3 regions of the Clostridium sp. TJA085 genome follow, and region 1 is predicted to be linked to each of the others. Evidence: riboswitches for the same ligand, from Rfam matches in the RefSeq annotation. Region 1 holds a riboswitch; each other region holds the start of a gene.

The links. Region 1 has a riboswitch for thiamine pyrophosphate ahead of thiD (bifunctional hydroxymethylpyrimidine kinase/phosphomethylpyrimidine kinase). Riboswitches for the same ligand answer to the same signal wherever they lie in the genome.
Region 2: linked by a shared signal. The riboswitch ahead of thiT (energy-coupled thiamine transporter ThiT) and the one ahead of thiD (bifunctional hydroxymethylpyrimidine kinase/phosphomethylpyrimidine kinase) in region 1 are both predicted to bind thiamine pyrophosphate.
Region 3: linked by a shared signal. The riboswitch ahead of thiW (energy coupling factor transporter S component ThiW) and the one ahead of thiD (bifunctional hydroxymethylpyrimidine kinase/phosphomethylpyrimidine kinase) in region 1 are both predicted to bind thiamine pyrophosphate.

Annotation. Positions count from the first base shown of each region.
Region 1 is NZ_JBZEEZ010000001.1:699,635-701,842, reverse strand. It holds gene AC4FQW_RS03770 (double-cubane-cluster-containing anaerobic reductase) at 1-317, shown strand, start outside; gene AC4FQW_RS03765 (acyl-CoA dehydratase activase) at 325-1,083, shown strand; TPP riboswitch at 1,142-1,257, shown strand; gene thiD (bifunctional hydroxymethylpyrimidine kinase/phosphomethylpyrimidine kinase) at 1,365-2,192, shown strand; gene cytX (putative hydroxymethylpyrimidine transporter CytX) at 2,185-2,208, shown strand, end outside.
Region 2 is NZ_JBZEEZ010000003.1:120,352-122,559, forward strand. It holds gene AC4FQW_RS09895 (cyclase family protein) at 1-252, opposite strand, end outside; TPP riboswitch at 689-795, shown strand; gene thiT (energy-coupled thiamine transporter ThiT) at 832-1,533, shown strand; gene glmM (phosphoglucosamine mutase) at 1,586-2,208, opposite strand, start outside.
Region 3 is NZ_JBZEEZ010000004.1:161,525-163,732, forward strand. It holds gene AC4FQW_RS11210 (hypothetical protein) at 1-245, opposite strand, end outside; gene thiW (energy coupling factor transporter S component ThiW) at 383-892, opposite strand; TPP riboswitch at 961-1,071, opposite strand; gene AC4FQW_RS11220 (hypothetical protein) at 1,072-1,632, opposite strand; gene sdaAA (L-serine ammonia-lyase, iron-sulfur-dependent, subunit alpha) at 1,715-2,208, opposite strand, start outside.

The sequences.
Region 1 (2,208 bases):
AAGATTTAGTAGATGAAGAAAATCCAGATGTTTATGATGCATTAGCTCGTAAATATTTATCTATTGGATGTTCATGTATGACTCCTAATCCAAATAGAATTAAGCTTTTAGATAAAATGATAGATGAATATAAAGTTGATGCTGTTGTTGATGTAATATTAACAGCTTGTCATACATACAATGTTGAAACTTTATCAATTAAGAGATTTGTAAATGATGAAAAGAAAAAGCCTTATATGAGTGTGGAAACTGATTTCTCATCATCAGATATTGGACAATTAAATACTAGAATGGCTGCATTTATTGAAATGCTTTAGGAGTTTTATGGAAATATATACTTTAGGAATAGATTCAGGCTCCACAACAACAAAGGGAGTTTTATTTGATGGAAATAAAATAGTTGAAACTTTAATAATAAAAACTGCAGCTAAGCCAAAGGAAAGTATTTATAAAGTATTTAATAAGCTTTATAGTGACAAAGTTAAATATGTAGTTACAACTGGATATGGAAGAAAGCTTTTAAAAGAGGCAAACAAGCAGGTTACTGAAATAACTTGTCATGCAAGGGGAGCTGCTTTTTTAAATCCTAACATAAGAGCTGTAATAGATATTGGTGGACAAGATTCAAAGGCTATTTTACTTGATAAGTCATTAAATGTTGTAGATTTTTTAATGAATGATAAATGTGCAGCTGGAACAGGAAGATTTATAGATGTTATGATGAGAATACTAGAAGAAGATATTAATAATATTGATGAATTTATAACGAATAAGACACCTGTAAATATATCAAGTATGTGCACTGTATTTGCAGAAAGTGAAATAATAAGTCTTCTAGCAAATGATGTTGATAGAGGAGATATTGCCCTTGGAGTTGTTCATTCAATTAGTAAAAGAACAGCTAATTTTGCAAATAGATTAAATTTAGAAGGTGATATATTTTTTAGCGGTGGACTTGCTAACTCAAAAATATTTAAAGATACAATAGAAAGTTACTTAAATAAAAATGTATACACTCATAAATTAAGTCAATTTGTAGGTGCAATTGGAGCTGCTGTAATTGGATGGCAAAAAATAAACTAATAAAAATGTTGAATAAAATTTTATATAGTGCTAAAATTAACCTGTAAAAATTAAATAATTTAAGACACAGGGGGGCTGGGATTTGGCCAGCTGAGATTGAAAACCTTAAAATTTTCTGACCCTATGAACCTGAGATGGATAATACCAGCGTAGGAAGATGTTTGAATATATTTTAAGTATTTTTGTATATTGAGGTACAAGCGTTTTCTGCTTGTACCTTTTTTATTTTAAATATATTTAAAAAATCTTCTATAAAATTAGTAGAAGGATAGGTGTTAAATGTGAAAAATGTTTTAACTATTGCAGGATCAGATAGCTGTGGAGGAGCAGGAATACAAGCTGATTTAAAAACCTTTAGTGCAAATGGAGTTTATGGAATGAGCGTAATAACTGCTATAACTGCTCAAAATACTATGGGAGTATTTAAAGTACAAGATATTGATGAAGAAATTATTGGAGCTCAAATTGATGCAATTTTTGAGGATATTAATGTTGATGCGGTAAAAATTGGTATGGTATCAAAAATTTCTACAATTAACATAATAAGTGAGAAATTAAAAAAATATAAACCTAAAAATTTAGTTTTAGACCCAGTAATGATATCAAAGAGTGGTTATTCTTTATTAAAGCCAGAATCAAAAAGTGCATTAATTAAAGAGCTTATTCCTTTAGCTTATGTAATTACTCCAAATTTACCAGAAGCTTTAGAAATAATAAGTGAAGTAAATTCAGAAAAGGTAGAAATAAAAACAGTTGAAGATATGGAGCTTGCTGCTAAAGAAATTTATAAACTTGGTTGTAAAAATGTATTTTTAAAGGGTGGACATATGGAAGGAGATAAAGCTGTTGATATTTTATATGATGGAGAAAACATATATAAGTTTTATGCAGAAAAAATAAATACAAAAAACACTCATGGAACAGGCTGTACTATATCATCTGCAATAGCCTCAAATTTAGCTTTAGGCTTTAGTATTGAAGAAGCTATTAAAAGGTCAAAGGATTATATAACAATAGCTATTATTCATTCCCTAGATATAGGACATGGTGTTGGACCAACAAACCATTTTTATGAATTATATAAAAAGGCAGGGTTAATAAATGAATAACAAGAAATTTGGATTT
Region 2 (2,208 bases), on a different contig from region 1:
TCTTTCTTTACAATTTATCATATATGCTCTTCCTATAAAATCTTCTACATTAAAAGAATCTAAGAATTTCCCATCACTAAATACGTGTTTTGGAAAATCCATATGAGTTCCAGTATGTGATGATAAAGATATTTTTAATACATTGTATCCCTCCTTATCTATTGTACTTAATTCTTTTTTAAAATATCCTTCTTCTTCTGAATAAGAAGTCATATTATCTTCTAAATAATGTGTTAAATCATATATTTTCACTTTAATCACCTTTTCATTTTAATATTTTTATTTAATCTTTATAGATGCTTTAACTATATATTTAAAATAATAATTACTATTTTAAATTACTCTATCTATTATTAACTTAATTCACTCCTTTAATATATTCAGGAAAATTTCTTAACTTAGATACATGACCTATTCTATAAATGATGTTCTTGCTAACTCAACATATAAATAAAAAAATTATATTCGTATTTTAAATTACATTTTCTCCAGTCTATATGATAAAAAGTTTATAGCTATTTGTATTTTAATACGATTATTTAAATCCAACTATATACTATAATTATTTTTATAAGCTTTAATCACCATTAAATTTTACCACTTATTAACTTATATTTCATTTAATGTTTGAAATTTATTGACATTATAAACCTGTAATATTACAATAAGCTTGTCAATAAAATATTATTTTATGTGCTAGGGGTGCCTTTGTGGCTGAGAAATGCTTATATATTAGCATTAACCCTTTAACCTGATCTGGATAATACCGGCGTAGGAAAGCAAAAGACTCAGTTCTTTTACGTCCTTCTAGCACAAATAGGAGGTTTTTTTATGGAATTTTTAAATGATTGGGGAGAAAGATTTACAAATCTTTATACAAATATCCCTGAAAAATTTAGGACAATTTTAGAAAGTCCTATGTCTATACTAACTATAATCGCTTGTTTGGTTCTATTCTTTGCTTTATTTAAATTTAGAAAAATTAAATTAAATGCAAGGATAATGACCAATATAGCTATCGCCTTAGCACTTTCTACAATTCTTAATGTTTTTAGACTATATAGATTTCCTCAAGGAGGAAGTATAACCTTAGGCTGTATGGTACCAATACTTATAATAGCATTTGCTTATGGTAAAGAAATAGGTTTTTTAACTGGATTTCTGTACGGAATAATTAATTTATTCACTGATCCATATATAATACATCCAATTCAAATGCTTTTTGATTATCCATTACCATCGCTAGCTATGGGACTTGCTGGAATAAATTATTTCAGAAAAAATCATAGAATGCTTGGTGTGTTTGTAGCATTCTTTACAAAATTTTTATGTCACTTTATATCAGGAGTCGTGTTCTTTGGTTCATTTGCCCCAGCTGAAATGGGTGCGTTATTATATTCAGCAGTAGTAAATCTTCCTTTAGTTGGAGCTGAAATGATAATATGCATGATTATTTTAAAACTTATTCCAATAAGTAGATTATTAAGAACCTTAAACCCCGAGTTTACTGATAATTCAATAAAAGCTGTATAAAAAAATGAGAAGTTATTTTAAAATAACTTCTCATTTTAACTATAATTAAAATTTATTTACACTTATCTAATATCATATCAGCTAAGTTATGAGCTATCTTATCTATTTCTTCTTGATCTTCACCTTCTAGCATAACTCTAACTAATGGTTCTGTTCCTGAAGGTCTTATCAAAACTCTTCCTCTTCCATCCATTAATTTTTCCATTCTTTCTATTTCAGCTATTATTTCAGCATCCTTTAAGTAAATATCTTTTTTATCATTAGGTACTGTTGCATTTACTAAAACTTGAGGAAGCTCTCTCATAATTGAACATAACTCACTTAAAGTTTTATTGCTTCTCTTTAATATTGATGCAACTTGTAATGCAGTAACTAATCCATCTCCTGTTGTATTACATTCTAAGAATATAATATGACCTGATTGCTCTCCACCAATTACGTATCCCTTATCTAGCATTTCTTCTAATACGTATCTATCTCCAACTTTAGTTTTTACAGTTTTTATTCCTAATTCTTTACAAGCAATATCTAGTCCTAAATTACTCATAACCGTAACTACTAAAGTGTCTTCTTTAAGTCTTCCTATTTCTTTTAAATATTTAGCACATAAAGTTAATATAAAATCTCCATTAACTAAATTTCCCTTTTCATCAACAGCTAAACATCTATCTGCAT
Region 3 (2,208 bases), on a different contig from region 1:
GGAGTATTTCCAATCGCATTAACTTCTGAATAATTTATATCATTTAAATTATTTACACTTGCATATGCTTTTATATAAGAAGAACCTTTTATAACTAATGGTTCCTCTTTATTTATATTGTATTGAACTATTAAATTAACTCCATTTCCATCAAAACATGTATAATCTGCTGCTTTCTTGTATGGTAAATATGGTATGCCAAATAAAATTATTAATAAAACTATATTTATTATAATTTTTTTCACTGTAACACTCCTTTGTTTAGTAGTCATTTGTATAATTATATAAAGTAGCATTAAAATTTATTAATCTTTATAAATTCTATTTACATCTATATCTTATTTAATATTAATCAAAACATTTAAAAACTAATATTAATAATTTAAATATTATCTTTTTTCATAACTAATATTTTATTTATTAATGATATTTTCAAGAAGACATATGCAAAAATTGCTCCAACTATACAGCTTAAGGAAAATGGTATTACATATAAAAATAATGATGCTTCTTTTCCAAGCAATAAAGATGCTATTGGATATGCAAGCATAGCACCTATGATTCCTGTCCCTATAAATTCTCCTATAACTGCAGAAAACATATTTTTAAACCATTTATAAAATAAACCTGCAAATAATGCACCAATCATACTTCCTGGAAAAGCTAACAAACTTCCAGTTCCTAATATATTCCTAATAAATGATGAAGAAAATGCATTTAAAATTGCAAACCAAGGACCTAAAGTTATTCCTGAAATAACATTTACAAAATGTTGAATTGGAGATATTTTTGCTCCAAACATAGGTATTGAAAATGTTCCAAAAAGTACAGATATTCCAATAAGCAATCCACTTAATACTAATTTGTAAGTTAAGTTTTTTTCTTTATTCATTATAAAATCCCTCCAAAATAAAAATTGAGTATAACCTTAAGGTTATACTCAATTTATTAAATATATTTATATTCATAAATAAGCACTCCCTACGTTGGTACTAACCATATCAGGTAATAAGGGTTTAGAAATTTTTAATTTCAATCTCAGCAAAACTTATGGCTCCCCTAGCTTTAAATTTATCTTTTTCTTACATCTTGTAATTCTCTTTTTAATAATTCTACTTCACAAACAAGATTATTTATATCAGACTTTAGTTTTTTTATTTCTTCTTCATATTTTATATTCTTATTAGTTGTAGTAGATTCTGTTGTGTTTATTGAACTTGTAGTTCCATCATTTGCATTATCTGGAGTTGGGTTTTGTTCACAAAAAGGATTTCCTACATTTTTATATTTTCTATTATAATATCTTCCTGGTCCATTTTGAAAATATTGTTGTTGTGCACTATATGTTAAAATAACTTGTCCTATTAACTCAAACCAGTTTCCTATAGAGTTTTGGATATTAAATGGCATATTTCCTGACATTACTTGACCAATTATATCTCCAATAAGCACAAACATTTGTGGATGTAAATCTTGAAATCCTCCTGGAACATCACTACACTGTTCATTTGGATCTGAACTTGCACTATTGTTAGAAGTTCCACTATTATTACAGTTTGAATTATTTTTATTATTAAAATTATTTTCAAATAATGATGAAAATTCATTTATAAATTCATTAAAATCATTCATTTCGTATAATCCAATTTAAATCCCTTAAATAGTACTTTCAGTTATTATAGTATTCTAAATAACCATTCTTATTACTATATATTTATTCTTCTCCAAAAACTTTTTTTCTAAGCTCAATTCCTGTCTTTGTTATTGCAACTCCCCCCATTGCAGTTTCTCTTAATGATGGTGGTAATTGTCTTCCTACTTTATACATAGCTGAAACTGTATCATCAAATGGAATTTTTGATTCTACTCCAGCCATAACTAAATCTGCTGTACAAAGTGCACTAACAGCTCCTGCTGCATTTCTTTTAGCGCAAGGAATTTCAACAAGACCTGCAACTGGGTCACACACAAGTCCTAATATATTTTTAAGAACTATTGCAGCAGCATCTAAACTTTGCTTTGTGCTTCCTCCCATCATATATACAGTAGCTGCTGATGCCATTGCAGCTGCTGAACCACATTCTGCTTGACAACCTCCTTCTGCTCCTGATACTGTTGCATTCATTGCTATAATAGTTCCTATAGCTGCTGATGCAAAAAGCCCCATAATAAGTTCATCTTCTGTTTTATTTAACTTACCACCAGCTG